One region of the Peribacillus sp. FSL M8-0224 genome, then DNA from elsewhere that is predicted to be linked to it. Evidence: riboswitches for the same ligand, from Rfam matches in the RefSeq annotation. Region 1 holds a riboswitch; the other holds the start of a gene.
What was found. Region 1 has a riboswitch for S-adenosylmethionine ahead of MKX49_RS23750 (O-acetylhomoserine aminocarboxypropyltransferase/cysteine synthase family protein). Riboswitches for the same ligand answer to the same signal wherever they lie in the genome.

Region 2: linked by a shared signal. The riboswitch ahead of mtnK (S-methyl-5-thioribose kinase) and the one ahead of MKX49_RS23750 (O-acetylhomoserine aminocarboxypropyltransferase/cysteine synthase family protein) in region 1 are both predicted to bind S-adenosylmethionine.

The regions. Positions count from the first base shown of each region.
Region 1 covers NZ_JBBOOJ010000001.1:4,870,786-4,876,819, reverse strand. Annotated here, with positions in the region: gene MKX49_RS23775 (acyl-CoA dehydrogenase family protein) at 1-1,564, shown strand, start outside; gene MKX49_RS23770 (arsenate reductase family protein) at 1,706-2,062, shown strand; gene gcvH (glycine cleavage system protein GcvH) at 2,158-2,541, shown strand; gene MKX49_RS23760 (toprim domain-containing protein) at 2,636-3,001, shown strand; gene MKX49_RS23755 (thioredoxin family protein) at 3,005-3,313, shown strand; SAM riboswitch class I at 3,458-3,565, shown strand; gene MKX49_RS23750 (O-acetylhomoserine aminocarboxypropyltransferase/cysteine synthase family protein) at 3,665-4,975, shown strand; SAM riboswitch class I at 5,093-5,205, shown strand; gene MKX49_RS23745 (methionine ABC transporter ATP-binding protein) at 5,359-6,034, shown strand, end outside.
Region 2 covers NZ_JBBOOJ010000001.1:2,746,740-2,752,773, forward strand. Annotated here, with positions in the region: gene MKX49_RS13075 (pyridoxal phosphate-dependent aminotransferase) at 1-497, opposite strand, end outside; gene MKX49_RS13080 (carbon-nitrogen family hydrolase) at 597-1,379, shown strand; SAM riboswitch class I at 1,451-1,604, shown strand; gene mtnK (S-methyl-5-thioribose kinase) at 1,683-2,885, shown strand; gene mtnA (S-methyl-5-thioribose-1-phosphate isomerase) at 2,900-3,946, shown strand; gene MKX49_RS13095 (LCP family protein) at 4,121-5,008, opposite strand; gene MKX49_RS13100 (S41 family peptidase) at 5,122-6,034, opposite strand, start outside.

The DNA.
Region 1 (6,034 bases):
CGGTTTACTTGGTGCTGATGTTCCTGAGGAATACAGCGGATTGGGTCTCGATAAAATCAGTTCGGCATTGATTACGGAAAAAATGGCACTTGCAGGCGGTTTCGGAATTACGCATGGTGCACATGTAGGTATCGGCTCTTTGCCAATCGTATTATTCGGGAATGAAGACCAAAAGAAAAAATATCTTCCTTTACTGGCAACGGGTGAGAAGATTGCCGCGTATGCCTTAACGGAACCAAGCTCAGGTTCTGATGCCTTGGGAGCAAAAACGACAGCGAAATTGAATGCAGAAGGAACACACTATATTTTAAATGGCGAAAAACAATGGATTACAAATGCAGGTTTTGCAGATGTATTCTGTGTATACGCCAAAATCGACGGCGAACAATTCTCCGCTTTCATTGTTGAGCGTGATTATAAAGGCGTATCAACTGGGGCCGAAGAGAAGAAAATGGGGATCAAAAGCTCATCTACACGTACTTTAATCCTCGAAGATGTTCATGTACCAGTCGAAAACCTTTTGGGTGTAGCCGGAAAAGGGCATGTCATCGCTTTCAATATCCTGAATATCGGCCGCTATAAATTAGGTGTCGGTGCTGTCGGCGGATCTAAACGAGCCCTTGAGATTACAGCTGCTTATACGAATCAACGTCAACAGTTCAAAACGAAAATTTCCGATTTTAACTTGACGAAAGAAAAACTTGCAACAATGGCAGCGAAAATTTATGCGGCAGAAAGCTCTGTATATCGTACTGTTGGCCTTTATGATCAAAGACAAAGCAAATTGACGGATGAGCAAGTGAAAGATGGGAAATCAATGGCGGCTGCAATCGCTGAATATGCAATTGAATGTTCATTGAATAAATTCTTTGCTTCCGAAGTATTGGATTACGTTACGGACGAAGGCGTTCAGCTTCATGGCGGTTATGGTTTCATGCAGGAGTATGAAATTGAAAAAGCATATCGCGATTCCCGTATTAACCGGATCTTTGAAGGTACGAATGAAATCAATAGATTGCTTGTTCCGGGAACATTCCTGAAGAAAGCACTTAAAGGGGAATTGCCGCTACTTCAAAAAGCTCAAGGCCTGCAAGAGGAATTAATGATGATGATGCCGGAAGAACCTGGCGATGAGCCACTGGCACAAGAAAAAATGCTTGTTAGGAACGCGAAGAAAATCGGTATTTTGGCAGCTGGGCTTGCGGCACAGAAATACGGCAAAAATCTTGATCAAGAACAAGAAATCCTCTCCAACATTGCTGATATCACATCTCTTGCCTATGCAGCTGAATCCGTGGTATTGCGTACGGAAAAAGCAATTGCAGCTACAGGTCTGGAGAAGAACAAACAAAAAGTGCTTTACACGGAAATCTTCGTTCAGGAAGCTTTCAATGAAATAGAACAGCATGCAAAGGAAACGTTAATTGCGGTGGAAACAGGCGATACTCTTCGCATCATGCTTTCGTCGCTCCGTAAGCTGACAAGACACACTCCGATCAATGTCATTGCGAAAAAACGCGAAGCATCCGTCAAAGTAATCGAAACGGAAAAATATGCTCTTTAAGCAATAAGTCAGAATCCGTAAAGGGAATGCCCGAAAAGGCATTCCCTTTATTTCCTTTGATGAAATCGCATTGGAAATTCAAAAGACATTTCGTTGTATTGCGTGGTAAAAACGGGTATTCTATTGATAGGTGGTGAAATGATGGGCTTAACATTATATTGGTACCCAAAATGCGGTACATGCCGTAATGCGAAGAAGTGGCTGGATAATCATGAACTGCAATATGAAGCGATCCATATAGCGGATAATCCCCCTTCGCGAACTGAAATAGAACAACTATATAAAAACAGCAATTTGGAGTTGAAGAAGTTTTTCAATACTAGCGGTCAAAAATATCGGGAGCTAGGCTTAAAGGATAAGCTGAAAGAAGCTTCTGAAGCAGAGATGCTTGATATATTGTCCACAGATGGCATGCTTCTGAAAAGGCCGATCGTTACGGATGGCACCAAAGTGACGGTAGGTTTCAAAGAAGAGCAATTCGAACAGGTTTGGAACTGAAATTTCACGAAATATTTGGTTAATTCCTTACTTAAACAAACAATCTACCTTATAATGGAATAGATAAAATAAGATGTACATATGGAGGGTTAATTATGACAACAACACCAAAAGAACTTCGTTACACTAAAGAACATGAATGGGTCAAAACGGAAGATGGAACAGTGCGCATTGGAATTACGGCATTCGCACAGTCCGAGCTTGGGGACATCGTATTCGTTGAGCTTCCGGAAATCGGCGATGAATTGAAAGCGAACGAACCATTTGGAAGTGTTGAATCCGTTAAGACCGTTTCTGAGCTTTATGCACCTATCAGTGGCAAGGTTGTTGAAGTAAACGAAGATTTAAGTGACAACCCTGAATATGTAAATGAGTCTCCTTATGAAAAGGCATGGATGGTCGTGCTTGAACCATCTAATGTCAGTGATATTGAAAACTTGATGAGCGCTGAAGAGTATGAGAGTTTAATCAACGGTTAAAAAGAAAGGAGAGGGGGGACTGAAAAGGCCTGCTCTCTTTTTCATTTGTACAGTGGGTGAGTTGCGCACATAATTCGTGAGATGGAGTGATGACATGGAGTGGGGCGAATTCGATAAAGTGATCATTGTAGAAGGCAGTTCCGATAGAAGAAAAGTTGCCTCCGTTTTAAATGAAGATGTGGAAATAATATGTACGAATGGGACCATATCATTAACTAAGCTGGATGAATTAGTGGATGAATTGATGGACCGTGATGTTTATCTCCTTTTTGACGCAGATGAATCAGGAGAAAAGCTGCGGAAGCAGTTCCGAAGGGAAATGCCGGAAGCGAACCACCTGTATATTAATAAAATGTACAAAGAAGTGGAGAGCTCACCCGAACATCATATCGCAACTGTGCTCCTATCTGCCAATATGAATGTGAAAATGAAATTTCTAAGTCAAAGGGTGAACGACTAATTGATGCAAGAATGGAAAGAAGAAGAGTGTAAGCTTGCTGTTGAAAATGGGGAAACCTTTTGCTTATATTTATATACACCTTTATGCGGCACCTGTCAGGTGGCCTCCAAGATGTTGACGATATCCTTGGAGCTTTTTCCGGAATTGAAGGCAGGCAAAATGAATATGAACTATGTCCAAGCAATTGCCGAATCATATGAAATCGAAAGTGTTCCTTGCTTATTGCTTTTCAAAGAAGGGCAGCTGCACAAAAAAATATATGCCTTTCAATCCGTTCCTTATTTGTACGGATTGCTTAAGGAAATCAGCTAGGAAACCAATCAGAACCGCGGTTGGTTTTCTTTGTTGCTGACATTTGAATGAGAGAAGAGAAAAACAAAGAATATTCTAACAATTCATTGACTGATTTAATCTAAAATGCTATATTTTGAATTAAGTAATGGCAGAATTTAATAGTTCTTATCAAGAGTGGCGGAGGGACTGGCCCGACGAAGCCCGGCAACCGGTATAAATTTTTATATACGGTGCTAATTCCAGCAGAGTGTTGGCTCTGGTAGATGAGGTGTGTTCTTGAAACCTCTTCTTATTGAAGTGGTTTTTTTGTTTATAAAAAGCCAGATTTCATATAAATCCAACTAAATCCATAGAAAAAGGTGAAATTATATGTCAGAGAAAAAGTTGCGTTTCGAAACATTAAGTGTTCATGGCGGTCTCCAAGCTGATGAAACAGGTGCCCGTGCCGTTCCTATCTACCAAAGCAATGCATACTTGTTCAAGGACACCGACCATGCAGCGAATTTATTTGGCCTAAAGGAGAATGGCTATATATATACACGGCTTCATAATCCCACGGTCAGTGTTTTTGAGGAAAGGATGGCTTTATTGGAAGGCGGTATCGGCGGATTGGCAACGGCAAGCGGAATGGCCGCCATCTCACTTTCAATCCTGAATATCGCCGCTGCAGGGGATGAGATTGTTTCTGCCTCTACATTATATGGCGGTACGTATAACCTTTTTGAAAACACTCTTCCTAAATATGGGATCAAAGTGAAGTTCGTTTCTCCCGATGACCCTGAAAACTTCAAAAGGGCGATTACGCCAAGAACTAAAGCCATTTTTGCTGAAACGATCGGAAATCCAAGTTTGAGGGTGCTCGATATTGAAGCGGTAGCGGAAATTGCCCACGAAGCCGGCATACCTTTAATCATTGATAATACCTTCGCGACACCGTATCTTTGCAAACCAATTGATTTTGGAGCGGATATTGTCATCCATTCCGCTACAAAATGGCTTCTTGGAAATGGAACGACGCTAGGCGGTGTCATCGTGGATGGAGGGAAATTTGATTGGAACTCGCCGAACTACCCTGGCTTCACGGAGCCTGACCCAAGTTACGACGGTCTGGTATACGCCGAGGCAGTTGGACCTGCTGCATTCATAACGAAAGCCCGAGTCCAGTTACTCCGTGATTTGGGCCCAGCACTAAGTGCCCAAAGTGCATTCCAGTTTACGCTTGGACTTGAAACGCTGCATGTAAGGATGAAAGAGCATCTATCCAACACCAAGTCTGTCATAAACTATTTAAAAAACCATCCTGCCGTTACCTGGGTTTCACATCCTGGTGATGAGGATCATCCCGATAAAGCCCTTGCGGATAAGTATTTGCCAAAGGGAGCTGGATCTGTCGTGACATTTGGGATTCAAGGTAATCGCGAAGCTGGGGCAAAACTTATCAATTCGGTGGAATTATGGTCCCATGTGGCTAATGTGGGGGATGCGAAGAGCTTGATCATCCACCCAGCCAGTACGACCCATCAACAATTGAATGAGGCGGGTCTTGCGAAAGCGGGCGTAAGTGCCGATCAAGTCCGATTATCGATTGGGATTGAAAATGTAGACGACTTAATAGAAGATTTGGAGCAGGCAATTGAAAAGGCGACGAATATCGTCTCCTTGACTTCCAAATCGGTTTAAGTAAAGTTCCTGTTCATTCTTGTACTAGAAATAATATACATTGCGCTCCTTTTTTATCTATGATAAAATTTCTCCATACTAAAGAACTTAATGATGTACAAATATTCTATATATTAGCTCTTATCAAGAGAGGTGGAGGGATGTGCCCGATGAAACCCGGCAACCGACAAGGAGATTTCCTTGGAAAGGTGCCAATTCACACAAAGTTTAATCACTTTGGAAGATGAGAGGAAGGCCTGTTTCTTCACCTGCCTTTCTGCTCATGCAGAAAGGTTTTTTCTATTTTAATTGGGAAAACTTTTACATGATAGGAGAAACAGACTAATAATGTAGAGAAATCAACTAAGTTCATAGGTTTTATTGGATAAAAGAGGTGAGGGTTAATGATTACATTGACGAAAGTCAGTAAGCTGTTCCGAACAGGAAAAGGAAACAGTGAGACGATCAAGGCTGTAAATAATGTGAATGTTGAAATAAATAAAGGCGAGATTTTCGGTATCATCGGTTACAGTGGAGCGGGGAAAAGTACTTTGATCAGAATGCTCAATGGATTGGAAACACCGACAGAGGGATCCGTTGTGGTGGCTGAAAAGGAAATTTCAAAAATTAAAGGGGCTCAGCTCCGTAAGGCCCGTCAAGAAATCAGCATGATTTTCCAACATTTCAATCTATTATGGTCAAGGACCGTTCAGGAGAATATATCTTTCCCTTTGGAAATTGCAGGAGTTTCTAAACCTGAACGCACCAAGCGTGTGAACGAATTGATCAAGTTAGTCGGACTTGAAGGCAGGGAAAAGGCCTATCCTTCGCAATTAAGCGGAGGGCAAAAGCAAAGGGTGGGAATAGCCAGGGCTCTGGCAAATGACCCTAAAGTTCTGCTGTGTGATGAAGCGACTTCTGCATTGGATCCGCAGACTACCGACTCCATACTCGAATTGCTTGTTGACATCAATCAGCGTTTGGGATTGACGATCGTCTTGATTACGCATGAAATGCATGTAATACGTAAAATCTGCCATCGCGTCGCCGTGATGGAAAGCGGGCAGGTTGTTGAACAGG
Region 2 (6,034 bases), 2.1 Mb from region 1:
AAAACTTCTTTATGTATGTCATCGTATTTCGGAAGAAAATCATTTTCTTCTGTCAAGGGCATCAGTTCGGTCTTTGCCTGGGCTAAAACAACACCGGAAAGATAATCCGGATAGCCGGGATCTGGAACAAGGATCGTATCACCTGGATTCAATAAACACTGCGGAAGTTCGACAAGACCTGCCTTGCCCCCGAAGAGAATCGCCACTTCACTATTCGGATCCAGCTTGACACCGTATTCCCGTTCATAAAAGACGGCAGCAGCATCTTTTAAATATTGATGTCCCCGGAATGGCGAATATTTATGATTAATCGTTTTTTCAGCAGCAGACTGCAAACTTTTGACGATATGTTCCGGCGTCGGCTGATCAGGGTTTCCCTGGCCTAAATTAATGACATCATGTCCTTGCTCCGTGATTGCATTGACTTTTGCGACCAGTGAAGCAAAAAACTGCTTGGGCAGGTCCTGAAGCAGTCCGGATTTTTCGAATTGCACCATTTATACACCTTCTCTGAAATTTCTTGAAATTCTAGTCACAAATGATATATGTTTATCGTAGTCTTGTAAAGCATTTTTTACGTGTGGGGGTTTTAAACGATGAAGTGGAAAATAGCTTGTATTCAAATGGATATAGCCTTCGGGCAACCGGATATCAATTTTCAGGTTGCAGAACAATGGATGGAAAAAGCAGCTCGGTCCGAACCCGATATCGTCATATTACCAGAGCTTTGGACAACCGGATACGACTTGACCAGGCTGAATGAGATTGCTGATCAAGAGGCAGAAAAAACGATTGAATTTCTTAAAACACAGGCACAGAAACACCAGATTCACATCATCGGCGGTTCCATTGCGAAAAAAACAAGCAAGGGAATCTATAACACCATGATCATCATCGATAAACACGGAAAGCTCATTAAAGAATATGATAAGCTTCACTTATTTCAATTAATGGATGAACATCATTTCCTGCAGCCAGGTGAAAAAGATGGTTTATTTACTCTTGATGAAAAAATATGTGCCGGGTTCGTTTGTTATGACATTCGTTTCCCCGAATGGCAGCGAGTCCATACCGTTCAAGGCGCGGAAGTTCTATTCGTTACGGCTGAATGGCCAAAGCCGAGACTCGATCACTGGAGAGCCTTATTGATAAGCCGTGCCATCGAGAACCAAGCCTATGTTGTAGCCGTTAATCGTACAGGTTCGGATGTCAATAATATATTTGCGGGCCATTCCTTGATTATTGATCCATGGGGGAATATCATAAGTGAAGCCGGAGAAGGAAACGAACTATTGACAGGCACCTTGGACTTCAACAAAGTTACGGAAGCACGTAACAAAATACCTGTATTCGAAGATCGCCGTCCTGATTTTTATTAATTTACCCATTGACAAACTATTTAAAAAGTTGATATTATTTTCCCGAAGATTAAAATTTCAGAAAACATTTACTCTTATCAAGAGCAGGCTGAGGGATAAAGGCCCTATGAAGCCCAGCAACCGACTGTAATACCATTGTGAAATGGGGCGGATTCTCCGCCGGATTATTAAATCCACAGAGCACGGTGCTAATTCCACCAGAATTCATTTTCTGGAAGATAAGAGGTCCGAAGCCAAAACTTCTGCCTCTTTCTATATGAAAGAGGCTTTTTTATTCTTATTTTGAATCTGGAGGGGAAAAGAATGACTCAAAACCATTCAAATTTTAAGAGATTGACAAACGAAACAGCTATAACTCTTGCAAAAAAACTTGGGTTGGTCAATGCGGATGCAAGTTTGACATGTAATGAAATCGGCGATGGAAACTTAAATTATGTTTTTCATATTACAGACACGGTCACAAACAAAGGTATAATAATCAAACAAGCGGTCCCTTATGCCAAGGTACTTGGTGAAAGCTGGCCGCTGACATTGAAAAGGGCAGCCATTGAAGCGAATGCGCTGATTCATTTCAGAAGTTATTGCCCCGAATTCGTACCGCAAGTTTACTATTCGGATGAACAGCTTGCCATCACAGTCATGGAGGATTTATCGCACTTGAAAATCGTTAGAACAGGATTGATTGATGGCGATTCATATCCATTGCTTTCACAGCATATTGGTGAGTATGTTGCGAAGACGGCATTTTATACATCCGATTATCATTTAGAACCATCCGCGAAAAAGGAAGTGGCCCGACATTTCACGAATCCGGAACTCTGCAAAATAACTGAGGTCTTTATTTTCACGGATCCATTTTTTGAGGAACTCCCGGGAGATTTCGAGGTGGAATTGAAAGATGCCGCCCAAAAAATATGGAATGATCAAGAAGTGATACTTGAGGTCGCTAAGCTGAAACAAAGCTTTGAAACCGAGCAGGAAGCCTTACTTCATGGAGATTTACATACTGGAAGTATATTTGCAAGTGAAACTGAAACAAAGGTTATTGATCCTGAATTCGCTTTTTATGGGCCCGTTGGTTTTGACCTTGGCCAATACACCGCCAACCTTCTTTTTCAGGCAATTACACGAAATGGCGCTGGAAAGGAAGAGATTTTCTCACACCTTCATGAATTTTGGAATGCCTTTGAAGAAACTTATACCGAATTATGGGAAGCCCAAAATAAAAGCCCATTCCGCCATGTGAAAGGGTATCTGCCTTATTTGCTGACAAAATTCAAAAAAGATGCATTCGGTTTTGCAGGCTGTGAACTGATTCGGCGAACCATTGGCCTTTCCCATGTTGCCGATTTAAACGTCATTGAAGATAAAGTATCAAGGATCGCTGCCAAAACGGCAACATTGGAAATCGGTACTTTATTAATTAAAAAACGGGAGGAATTGGATGTTCCAGCCGTCATTGAAGCGTTGAAGCAACGGACACTGCCATCTTACTCAACCATTTAAAAGGAGACCTGAACATGACTACAATAGCACCCTTACCATATTCTGTACATTGGGATGATACCCATATTACATTATTAAATCAACAAGCCCTTCCTTCCATAACTGAATTTATAGAACTTCATTCTGTTGATGATGTATATGACAGCATTTTGACTTTAAAGGTTCGCGGTGCCCCTGCAATTGGACTGACGGCAGCATTTGGTGTTGCACTTGGTGCCAAACAGGAAACAACCGCTGAAATAGGGGAATTCAAGAAAAATGTAACGAGGCATATTGAAAAACTCGCCTCTTCACGGCCAACTGCAGTCAACCTTTTTTGGGCTTTAAAGAGGATGGAGAACACCTTGCAGGCTGCGCAAAGCATTTCAACTGCCAAGGAAGCACTTGTAGCGGAGGCTAAAGCCATCTTTGCTGAAGATGAAGAAATGTGCAGGAAAATCGGGGAACATGGTTTATCCCTATTCACTAGAGGTGATTCCATTCTTACGCATTGCAACGCTGGGGGAATCGCCACAGCTCGGTATGGTACTGCCTTGGCTCCCTTCCACCTGGCTAAAGAAAGGGACTTTCCGCTAAAAGTGTACGCATGTGAAACCAGGCCTGTCCTGCAAGGGGCTCGTTTGACGGCTTGGGAGTTGATGCAAGCGGGAGTTGACGTCACCTTAATTTCTGATAATATGGCTGCTCATACGATTCACCAGAAACGGATAAATGGAATTATCGTCGGGGCCGACAGGATTGCGGCCAATGGAGATACAGCCAATAAAATCGGGACATTGGGATTGGCCATACTAGCCAAGCACTTTGGTATCCCCTTTTATGTGGCCGCACCATCAAGCACATTCGACCTGTCTATCGAATCCGGCACATCCATCCCGATCGAAGAACGGAATGAAGCGGAAATCACCTTCATTCAAGGTGTAAGGATCGCTCCGGAAAACGTGAAGACTTTCAATCCAGCCTTTGACGTTACACCGAATCATCTAATTACAAGCATCATTACCGAAAACGGCATCATAACACCGGATTTCTTCAAAAACATTCCGCATTTTGTTAATTGATCCAGGTTCCTTTATTGGTGATAAAAAACGAGAAGGATTTCTTATCCCTCTCGTTTTTTAAAGGTGATCGAATTAAGATTATTCTTGCGAGGTCTATACTACAATATTAAATTTCGAACATCTTCAGTTAATATAAGGATGTCTTCGATAATAAAAGATAATTGGACATTCTTATTATTTTGAAAAGAACTCCTTAAGTGCCTTTTTATTTTCAGTGCAGTCCATTTCCAAAACGGCTCCGGACTGGGGATATATTTCATCTTTAAAGCTTCCTTCCACTGGAACCCTTAGGGTTTCGACTTTGTCCGGTGTATGGAAAACGGCTTTTGGTCCCATTTCCATTATTGTTTTCAGACCAATATCTGTATCCAAGTACGATAGTCCTTGTTCTATGATACTAGGAAGGGCAGCCATCCCTTCGAAGGATGAGATTTGATTTATAAACGCTGTTTTTAATTGAACCATTACTTCTTGTTGACGCTCAACCCTGCCAAAATCACTTTCATCGTCATGTCTAAAACGGACATATTTCAATATTTCCTCACCATGTAAAACATTTTTACCGACGCTTGCTTGGATACTCATATCATCTATGATTTCCTGATCCACATTCACCGCCACCCCCTCAGGGGCAAGTAAATCCACCATCTTCACAAATCCTTGGAAGTCGATTACCGCAACATGGTCGACCTTGACATCGAAGTTTTCCTGTATGGTTTTCTTCAGCAATTCCCTCCCACCATAATAATAAGCAGCATTTATTTTGTTATATCCTGATTTATTCCCGGGGATTTTCACATAACTATCACGCATAATGGAAGCCAGCTTCAGTTTCTCCTGCTCAGGAAAGTATTTTGCCAGGATAATCGCATCTGATCGAGATTTTTGCTCTCCCCTTGTGTCAACACCAATTAACAGAAATATTTTATCGCTTTCCTTAGTCTCTTCTTTTGTTAGTTTTTTTTCCGTACCTTCATTTCCATTTTGTTTGGGTAAAGGCACATAGGTGCAGCCTGCCAGAATCAAGACCAATAGATATATGAACAATACCTTTTCTTTCATTACCTCACCTCATCGGAAAATTACCCCTATTCTCTGCCTAATTTTGGAATCCTATGCATGAAACGACAAAAAAGCCTGCCAACGATATTCGCTGACAGGCTTTTCGGTCAAAATCATTTATTGATTTCTTTCTTTAATACTTCTACCGCCTTTTTCACTTGTGTGTCATTCTTAAGGATTTTCTCCTGGATGACCTGCATCAATTTCACGGTAGTATCATCTTTAATGGTGCCAGTTTCTTTAATTTTTTGTTCCCTTTGGAATGCTGTGACCGCATTCGTTGTTGCTTCATCAAAGAATCCATCTATCTTACCCGGATCATGGCCTGCTTCCTTCAGCATCTCTTCAGCTGCTTTCACTTCACTCGAAGAATCGGATGCTTTCAATTCCTTTTCAGGGGAAATGTACGGAAGGCTGGCATAATCAGGAAGCTTCACATTAATATCCGGCTTGATCCCTTTTTTATGAATCCAATTGCCTTCAGGAGTCAACCATTTAGCTGCCGTATATTTGAAGTTAGATCCATCTTTAAAGGGTTTTGCGGCAGTCTGCACTGTCCCTTTCCCAAATGACTTGACACCAATCAATGGAATGTCCGCAGACTCACTGACAGCCGCTGCAACGATTTCAGAAGCACTGGCACTTCCGTCATCAATCAACACGACTACCGGGATTTTCAGTTCTCCATCATTCTCCGATTTAAAGACTTCTTTTTTCCCGCTGCGATCCTCAACTTGAAGGACCACTTTCCCATTAGGTACGAACAGGCTTGCCATTTCTACAGCTTGGTCAAGAAGTCCTCCTGGGTTTCCCCGTAAATCCAATACGAGACCCTTCATATCCTTCTTGGACATTTCTTCAAGCGCCGTTTTCAGCTCTTGGACTGTATGTTCGGAAAAACTGGTCACTTGAATTTTTGCAACTCCATCATCAAGCATTTCCGCATATACCGTTTCAATCGGAATTGTGTCCCGTTTAATGGTGAGCTCGATCGGTTCCGACTCACCAGCTCTTGAGATGGAAAGA